DNA from 3 places in the Bacillus shivajii genome. Region 2 is predicted to be linked to each of the others. Evidence: riboswitches for the same ligand, from Rfam matches in the RefSeq annotation. Region 2 holds a riboswitch; each other region holds the start of a gene.
What was found. Region 2 has a riboswitch for cyclic di-GMP ahead of LGQ02_RS21425 (CHASE3 domain-containing protein). Riboswitches for the same ligand answer to the same signal wherever they lie in the genome.
Positions count from the first base shown of each region.

Region 1: another riboswitch for cyclic di-GMP. It lies ahead of LGQ02_RS16580 (response regulator transcription factor); the one in region 2 lies ahead of LGQ02_RS21425 (CHASE3 domain-containing protein).
Region 3: another riboswitch for cyclic di-GMP. It lies ahead of LGQ02_RS20635 (DUF192 domain-containing protein); the one in region 2 lies ahead of LGQ02_RS21425 (CHASE3 domain-containing protein).

Region 1 covers NZ_CP084703.1:3,436,050-3,439,328, reverse strand. The annotation lists gene LGQ02_RS16585 (glycine betaine uptake BCCT transporter) at 1-978, shown strand, start outside; cyclic di-GMP riboswitch class I at 1,289-1,372, shown strand; cyclic di-GMP riboswitch class I at 1,607-1,693, shown strand; gene LGQ02_RS16580 (response regulator transcription factor) at 1,735-2,442, shown strand; gene LGQ02_RS16575 (alpha/beta fold hydrolase) at 2,618-3,279, shown strand, end outside.
Region 2 covers NZ_CP084703.1:369,039-372,317, reverse strand. The annotation lists partial or broken gene LGQ02_RS21430 (methyl-accepting chemotaxis protein) at 1-407, opposite strand, end outside; partial or broken gene LGQ02_RS21425 (CHASE3 domain-containing protein) at 765-1,511, opposite strand; cyclic di-GMP riboswitch class I at 1,637-1,723, opposite strand; gene LGQ02_RS01905 (hypothetical protein) at 2,098-2,877, opposite strand; gene LGQ02_RS01900 (TetR/AcrR family transcriptional regulator) at 3,183-3,279, shown strand, end outside.
Region 3 covers NZ_CP084703.1:4,306,767-4,310,045, reverse strand. The annotation lists gene LGQ02_RS20640 (DUF421 domain-containing protein) at 380-1,105, opposite strand; cyclic di-GMP riboswitch class I at 1,548-1,634, shown strand; gene LGQ02_RS20635 (DUF192 domain-containing protein) at 1,793-2,137, shown strand; gene LGQ02_RS20630 (Flp family type IVb pilin) at 2,160-2,342, shown strand; gene LGQ02_RS20625 (Flp family type IVb pilin) at 2,375-2,557, shown strand; gene LGQ02_RS20620 (Flp family type IVb pilin) at 2,590-2,772, shown strand; gene LGQ02_RS20615 (Flp family type IVb pilin) at 2,805-2,987, shown strand; gene LGQ02_RS20610 (A24 family peptidase) at 3,020-3,279, shown strand, end outside.

The DNA.
Region 1 (3,279 bases), 1.4 Mb from region 2:
ACAATTGATGTTGTTGCGGTATTTGCTACGTTATTCGGAGTGGCAGCTTCTCTTGGATTAGGTTCTCAACAAATTAATGCAGGGTTAGAATACTTAGTAGGAATTCCAAATAATTTTGGTGTTCAAATGATCATTATGGCGATCATTACAGTACTTTTCATTGTCTCAGCAAGTACCGGTATTTCTAAAGGGATTAAGTATTTAAGTAATGCCAACATGACAATTGCTACATTGTTGTTATTTGCAGTGCTTTTCCTAGGACCGACGTTATTTTTATTAAATATGTTTACGACAGGTTTAGGAAGCTATGTACAAAACGTTGCGTTTATGGGACTTCGTTTGTCACCGTTCGATGCAGATGAGTTAGCATGGACACAAGGATGGACGATCTTTTATTGGGCATGGTGGATTTCATGGACACCATTTGTCGGGATGTTCATTGCACGAGTTTCAAAAGGACGTACAATTCGTGAATTTACGGTTGCAGTATTATTAGTTCCAACGGTTGTATGTGGTTTATGGTTTACGGTGTTTGGTGGAACAGGGATTTATTTAGAGTTATTCCAAGGACTTGATGTATCAGGACAAGGTCTGGAAACGGCGTTATTCTTTGTTTATCAAAACTTACCATTAACAGCTCTTTTATCTGTTTTAACCGTGGCGTTAATTACAACGTTCTTTGTTACATCAGCAGATTCTGCAACATTCGTGTTAGGAATGCTGACGACAGGTGGAAAGTTAAATCCTCCAAATCGAGTGAAAATTACGTGGGGATTAATTTTAGTTGCATCAACATCTGTTTTAATGTACTCAGGTGGATTGGCAGGCTTACAAACGGCGATTATCGTCAGTGCATTACCATTGTCCTTTATTGTGCTTGTGATGTGTTACGGTTTAGTAAAAGCACTGAACAAAGAATTAAAAGAGCTCGGACAAAGCAACAAAGACGGAAAACAAAAGATGAAAAAAGCGAGTTAATATCCAAAGACTGTCACAAATGTGTACGCACAAATGTGGCAGTTTTTTTATGTCCGTTAATCCTCAATTTTGACTATAAAGCATAGGACATTTCCATAATATTACCACGTGCCTGGCACCTGGTAATATTTGGGGGTATTTTGTTATGCGTTTAAAATCCTAGTTTTGTCTATATTTAAAGTTTGTAGGAAAAAACAATAATACTGTATAGGAAGAAATAACTAGCCTGGCTATTGATTTTAGGTAATATTTTATGGTAAAGTACAATGTGCAGAGATTGTTAAAATAAATCAAATTATGTCGAAAAAATAAATAGTAAGGGCAAACTGTTTGAAAAAGCAGGACGCAAAGCTAAAGGGGCTAAATCTAAAAGATACGCCAGCCAGCTGCATAAATGTTTCATTTATTCAAGCTGCCCATTATGTATATGTAAGCAGCTTTTTTTATTTATATAAAAAGACCGTGTACAGCACCTGACTTCAGCTCTTTGCTAAGATTTATTAATAGCGTAATCAATAAATACCTTTAAGTTGCCTCAATGAATACGCATTAGAAAAAAAGGTGAAGAAGAAGAGATGATGGTAAAAACATTTCTCGTACATGATGATCCTTTTACAGAAACGAGGTGAAACGAAAAAGGCAAACCTATGGAAACGTAGTGACGCAAAACTAAAGGGACTAAGGCATAACAAAGCTAAGTCAGCCAGTTGCCGTTTGACAATGACAAACCATAAAAAAAACTTGGGAGGATCTATCATGCTTGAAGTGAAAGAAAGAATCGAAACACAAAGTGCAAAAATCATATATATAGATTCAAATAATGACTTTCCTGAAAATGTAAAAGATGACATATCTAATCAATTAAAAGCAATGTATATGAAAAAAGTCCAAACAGACCACCCTTCAATAATGAAAGAAGGCCATTCGTGGGTTGTACTATTAGTTGAAAAGCTTACACCAGAATCATTTTACCACTTACAAGAAAAGCTTCATTCTTTTAAAGCAGAACATTCTACGATATTGTTAGTGAGTAAAGAGCCAATTGGAAAACAAATTTTTAATTTCTTATCATTACCTATAAATGGAATCGTTTCATTACCATACTTAGAGAATCATTATGAGATCGTGATCAAATCCCTAATAGAAAAGCAAGCATTTCTGGAACCAGAAACACATATTAATCTCACATTAGAAATAGAAAATAAAAAGATGAGGTTAAAGCCGATTAAAACCCTTAAATTAAATAAAGAAAAAATATCTCTAGTATTAACAGAAAGAGAATGTGCTGTTCTTGATTTGATTTTAGATGGCTATAACAATAGTAAAATTGCAGAAAAATTATTTTTTGCTCACTCTACTGTTACAACCGTTATAAGTAGGATTTTAAAGAAAATGGACGCAAATGATCGTACAGATGCAATGGTTAAAGCAATAAAGAATGGTTGGGTAGATGCTGAAAGATAAAAAGGAAGGGGTGACTCATGTCACCTCTTTTTCATAGTTTGGGAATTTAAAAATAAGGAGTTTGTCGATAAGTTTTTATCTAGTTGGTACATCTAGCAACAAAAAAAGTCTGATTTTTGGTATAATGCTAACGTACATCAAAGATTTTCAAGTAAAGAAGCGAGGTATATTATTTATGTTACACCACCGAGTATACATAGCAAATGCCAGTAGACCATGGGTAACATTTATACATGGGGCAGGCGGAGATTCAACGACTTGGCATAAACAAGTAAAAGATTTTAAGAAACACTTTAATGTATTATTAATAGATTTACGAGGGCATGGTAAATCGAATGGTATCCCTTGGCAAAAAGGTGATTCACTAGAAGATATTGCAGATGAGGTTGTAAATGTCCTTGACCATCTACATATTAAGTCAACCCATCTAGTTGGCATTTCTCTTGGAACGATCATTATTCAGACAATGGCACAAAAACATACGGACCGTATTGAATCAATGATTTTAGGTGGTGCAGTCATTCAACTAAATGTTAGGACAAAGTTTTTAATGGCTCTCGGTAATTTAACGAAATATATTATTCCGTATATGTGGCTTTATCGCTTTCTTGCATGGATTATTATGCCAAAGAGTAACCATATTGAGTCGAGGAGTGCATTTGTAGATCAAGCGAAGAAAATGTGTCAAAAAGAGTTTATTCGTTGGTTCGCCCTACTAAAGGCAATGAACCCTCTACTAGAACGATTACAAACAAATTTTAATGGTATTCCAACCATGTTTATTATGGGAGAAGAAGATTATTTGTTTTTGCCAGCAGTAGAAAAGCTGGTTGAAGA
Region 2 (3,279 bases):
GTAATTTGCGTCGAAATATCTACAATAGATTTTGATATCGAACCAAATTCCGTCCCTGCTTCATTTACAGAATTGATTCCTTTTTGAACAGATTCTCGACCTTCTCCCATCACTGAAACGGACTGATCAATCCCTTTTTGGATATCTTCAACAAGATTTCCGATTTGATTCGCAGAGTGATTGGACTGTTCCGCTAATTTACGCACTTCGTCAGCAACAACAGCAAACCCTTTTCCATGTTCCCCTGCTCTAGCAGCTTCGATTGCGGCATTTAATGCTAATAAATTCGTTTGTTCCGCGACATCTGTAATTAATGAAATAATACTACCAATTTCTTTGGACTTATCTCCTAATTGACTGACGACATTCGCAATCTCTGCCGTTTTTGTATCAATTGCTCCCATTTGTTTAACAGCATTTTCAACAACCTTTGTTCCGTTTGCAGACTTTTCATCTGCTGTCGCACTCGAATAAATTACGGATTCAACACTTTTAGCAATTTCCTGCATACCACTTTTGATTTCACTTGCCGTTTGATTTGCCGAGTTTGTACTTTGAACTTGATTATCGGCCCCTGTCGCTACTTCTTGAATGGACTCTGTAATTTGATTCGTTGCCTTACTCGTTTCTTCTGCGCTAGTTGTTAACTCTTCTGAAGAAGCTGCCACTTGTTCTGCATTCGTTGAAATCTGAGAGACCATATTACGTAAACTATCAGTCATTTCATTGAACGACTCATTTAAGTCATATACCTCATCACGGCTTTTAACTGTCAGCTTCTCTATAGATAAATCGCCTGAAGCTAATTGTTTTGCATTTTTCGCTAATCCGATAATCGGTCTTGATATTAGGTTTGAAACGATAATTCCAGAAACAATTGCTAAAATGAATGCAATGACACTCATCGCAACAACAAATACCATTGCTTGGTTCGTTTCTTGAGTCGTTTGCGTATATTGTTCCTCTACAACTCCATCTAACCATTCTGTAAATCCTTCAGCTTCGTCTGCCATCATTCTACCTCGGGGAATGATATAATTGACTGTACGGTCAATTGCTCGATCGATATGGGTATTCCCTAGGTTTAAAGCTAAATTGACTTCTTCCATATATTGTTCATTCATCTCTTCAATTACATCTAAACGTTGCACTGTTTCCTCAATAGTACTCAACGCTTTTGCTTCCTCAATTAATAGAAAGATTCGTTCATTCGCTGCCTCTAATCTTTCAAGCTGTTCTTCGTCTTCAGTTAATAAATACCCTCGCATATTACTACTTTGCCGACTAATATTGTACTCAATTTCTGAACTAATATTTCTTACTTCAATGACCGTATCAATGATATAACTATAAGAATTATTTGATTGATTCATATTTATGTAGGAGACTACGCTTGCCACACCAAAAATTAATGAAACGAACAAAAAACTAGCAATTAACTTTGTCCTTAACTTAAGTTTCAATTTCCTTGCATGATTGTCATTCTTTTTTTTCTTGAATTTCGAAATCATTCTTCACCCTCCACTTAATTTTCTTTGATGACTTTTAAATACTTTTTTCCAGCTCACATTATGGAAAATAAAAAAGACTATTCTAAAATAGTAGAATAGCCAAACATTTACCTAGGTATATCGTATTTGGTAACCAGGCGATCATAGTGACATACACCTTAGACCCTAGGCTTTGCGTCCTATCCTTTCGAGATAGTTTGCCTTTTACATGATTATTTATATTTACTTTTCCAATAAAATCTATTCTATAGAATAATCTTACATAAAGCAACAAAAAAATAGGAAATTCGACACACCCTGACGAAGAATTTCATTTACAATCATTGGAATCTAATCTGCTCTTAAATGGGGTTAACTTATCATATCAACTTCTCGAACAAAAAATTGCCCGCCAGTACGGCAAGCAAAATAGAAAAGGTAAATATTATTTTATAAGTTTTAATGAAATCCCAAGTTATTAGTTTGTTTGTAACTTAGGTACATTCACCTAAAACCATTATTAACTCATTAACTCTTAACGCTCTTCCCAAAGAATTCTCCCTCTTCAAACGTGTGAGGGGTTAGCCCAACGTTAGTGGTGAGTATTTCACTTGCATACATCCAAACCACTTTTTATTACTAAATAGAACTTTTCGTCTTGCACCTTTATCCTTTCTAGATCACACTCGATTTCATTCCTTACTTCAGGCAACCAATTGCGTTCTTGTAGGATTTCAACCATTTCTAATCGCAAGAGCCAGTCGTATTTATCTGTCTTCTTCAATTCCTCCCAAACTGCTGCAATGACAACAATTCCAGCAGTCTGAATACCTGTTCTCACACCTCTGATTTGTTCATATAGATCATTTAACCGAGAGAGTGTAGTCAATGTATTATTACCGCTATGACTATTCAAATGATCATGAAGACAAAACATTGGGATTGTTTCTTCAACAGATAAATGATACAACCCACAATTTGGATCAAATAAAACTTCATCTTCATATGTAACAAAGCAATCACGGAAAGTCACCTGTATCGTTTTATCGTTTTCCCTTATAACCTCTGTAACAATTCCCCTTACTTCAATGCCACTTGTAAATAACAAACTTACTCCTTTTCCAACCGATACTCCAAGCATTGTAAGATCCTTCTCAGTAAGATCCTGAAATTTTCTAGTTACTCCTTTTAATTGGTTAAATGGCTTAAATCTCTTTCCACTTTCTTGGTTACCCTCCCCATTTATATTTAATAGCCATGACATAAACCTTCCATTAACAACCCCTTTATGTACATCATGCTTTTGACGTAATATAAATCTTTTAATTGCAGTTTGAATTGCGGTAAACCTTTCATTACAATGCGTAGAATCAGATTCTGTCAGCATGCAATAATCCTCCCCTTATTATAAAATCATGGATTTGCATTTTTTTCTCGAGAACTCACCTTCAAATGGCTTAACCTATTGTCGACTCTATAAGTACACAAGTTACACATTCCCTTATATTTACAGTATAAAACTTATTTCCCTAATTTTTTGTAAATAAATATGAATATCGAATTACTACGAAGTTATCTGATCCATAAGACACATTCCTTATGGAAACTTTTTATAAATTGTATTGACCACCCGGTCGATACGGTGTTAACATAGTGTTGACCATGTGGTCAACACGCTTTAGGTAAAGGAGGATGGCACGTATTAACTCACCATTTCACAAACTAGCAGCAGAAAAAAAACAGCGCATTATGAACGCCGCTTTTGAAGAGTTTATTCAAAAGGGTTATG
Region 3 (3,279 bases), 500 kb from region 2:
GGGAAAAGGGGGTGGTTATAATCGAACATCATAAAAATCCTATTATTTCGATAAAAGGGTTAACAAAACGTTTTGGAAGTAAAATGATCTTAAATGATATAGACCTTGAAGTAGAGGAAGGGAAATTTTTGGTTATATTGGGCTGAATCGAGCAGGGGAAAGTATGACAGTAAAGATTATGCTGAGCTAATCCAAAATTATAGAGGATCAGTGAAAATTTTTGGTGAAGAGTTAAAAGAAGATGAAGTTGCATATAAAAGACGAATTAATAAAAGTCTTTTAGTGATAGTCAGAAATGATATATTTCATCACAAATTTAGCGCTCTAATGAACACCCAAATAATTCCATGTGCCTGGCAACTGGAATTATTTGGGTGAATTAATGATATATAATTGGGGCTTGGTTTGGATTTTCGTCTTTTAACGAAATGTGTAGGTCATGTTCATAATTAATGGATGCATAAAAGATTTTTTGTAGGTCTCGTATTCCACGGGCATGCAACTGTTCAAACAACCACGATTCAGTAAGTGACAAATCTTTAAGTACGGACGAATAAATGTTTCCTTCCACAATGACCGGGTAAGCAATATCCATTTTTTTATTCTTGATTTGCAAGTCTTCTCTCGTGACGGTTTCTTTATCCCCTTTTTTTAATACACTTAAACCACCACTTGCTTCTAGGACCGCTAGATGTACATCATTAACATCAAATACATTCTTTTCTCGAAGCATTTGTAATAAATTATCAATCGAATAACGATTCTTTCTTAGGTTTTCTCTTAAAATCTTTCCATTATAGACAATAATGGTTGGTTCAAATGTAAGTAATCTACCTATTTTCCGGTTGGATAATTTTAATTTTGCAACGAGTCGTTGAAGCAAGGCAGTTGTTACAATCGCAAATGCTGTAGGGATGTGTTGAATTTCTGGGTCGGCAATGTCTGCACCAACAACATTTGCAATTGTAATAATAACGAGAAAATCGAATACGGGTATTTCACCAATGGCTCTTTTCCCCATAAAAAGTGCAAAAGCCAATAATAATGGAAAGATCGTGACGACTCGTCCTAAAACAACGGCAGAGTCCGATAATGTTTGAAGCATGTTTTCCATTCCCCTTTATGTTCCACTTTTTTCTAGCTTTCTACAATTAGCAACAATTATGAATGAATGGATTCAATTTCTAAAATAATTTATCAGAACTATTATTTAATGCAATAAGGAGTGGAAAAGTCCATATAACAGTATTGTCGAAAACTATCTAGCACTGGAGAAATAATATTCAGAAAATTACTTCATAAATAAGCTAAATGAAATAGGCTTGATAGCATACGGTTATGGGAAAATTTATGAAGGATTAAACTTTTACTCATTTATTTTACATTAATTTGGGTTTTGGTAGTCCGTTTATACTACAAAAAGGAGATTGGGGTTTATCGAGATACAATGAAAATGTCGAAAGATAGACCTTCAGATGGATATTTATTTTTTGTCTAGTCCATTATGATGAGTTTAAGAGATCTGATACGTGAATAACCATTCTCGATCTCGATAAAGGCAAAACTAGTGAAAACTAGTGACGCAAAGCTTTAGGGGCTTCTGTGCGAAAGCGCAATGCCAGCCAGCTACCGAAAGATTTGGGGCAGTTTTGTATATTTAATATGGAGTAAGATGATGGGAATAGTTCGTTTTTGATCTATTTCTATCCTATTCTATATGAATGTACAACTGCATGACAGATACCCCACCTTTCGGTAAAGGTGGGGTATTTTCATTTTGGAGGTGAAGAAAGTGAAGGTTGTAAACCTGAGCAATGAAAATGTGCTCGCAAGTGATGTAAAACAAGCCTACAGTTTTTTGAAACGCTTGAAAGGATTAATGTTTACAAAAGAGCTTGGCTCAGGAAAAGCAATCCATTTAAAACCCTGTCGATCCGTTCATACGTTTTTTATGAACTACGCCATTGATGTCATTTATTTAGGTGAAGGAAATAAAGTTGTCGCTATAAATGAGAACTTACAGCCTAATAAAGCAGGAAAGCATTATAAATATGCAAGGTCAGTGGTAGAACTTCCTGTTGGTACTGTATCTCACTCGCAAACGAAAGTTGGAGACGTGTTATCTATAAATGAATAAAAAATATGAGGAGCGTGTGAACATGAAAAAGTTTATTAAAGGATTATTTTTAGAAGAAGAAGGACAAGGAATGGCCGAGTACGCGTTAGTATTAGGAGTTATTGCAGTAGGAGTCGTAGCGATCTTAGGAATTTTCGGAAACACAATCATGGATATCTTCAAAGACGTAACAGAAAGAATCGGTGGAGACACAAGCGGAGTTTAATCAAAAAATAAAAAGAGCGGAGCGTGTAAAACATGAAAAAGTTCATTAAAGGATTATTTTTAGAAGAAGAAGGGCAAGGAATGGCGGAATACGCGTTAGTATTAGGAGTTATTGCAGTAGGAGTCGTAGCGATCTTAGGAATTTTCGGAAACACAATCATGGATATCTTCAAAGACGTAACAGAAAGAATCGGCGGAGACACAAGCGGAGTTTAATCAAAAAATAAAAAGAGCGGAGCGTGTAAAACATGAAAAAGTTCATTAAAGGATTATTTTTAGAAGAAGAAGGCCAAGGAATGGCGGAATACGCGTTAGTATTAGGAGTTATTGCAGTAGGAGTCGTAGCGATCTTAGGAATTTTCGGAAACACAATCATGGATATCTTCAAAGACGTAACAGAAAGAATCGGCGGAGACACAAGCGGAGTTTAATAAAAAAATAAAAAGAGCGGAGCGTGTAAAACATGAAAAAGTTTATTAAAGGATTATTTTTAGAAGAAGAAGGACAAGGAATGGCCGAGTACGCGTTAGTATTAGGAGTTATTGCAGTAGGAGTCGTAGCAATCTTAGGGATTTTCGGAAACACAATCATGGATATTTTCAAAGATGTAACAGAAAGAATTGGCGGAGACACAAGCGGAGTTTAATCATAAAAGATAGAAAATGGAGGAGAGTGTGAATGACTTTATTAAACAGTTTATTAGTGGTTGTTCTTATCATTTGTATTATTACCGATATTAAAAGCAGAAAAATTTATAATAAAGTCCTTTATCCAGCACTTGTTGCGGCTTTCCTCCTAAATGCTTTATTCTTTGGATGGGAAGGATTGTTAAGCAGTCTACTTGGATTTTTGGTTGGACTCTTGATCCTACTCATTCCATATTTGATGGGCGGCATGGGAGCTGGAGATGTCAAGCTATTAGCAGTGATCGGTGCAGT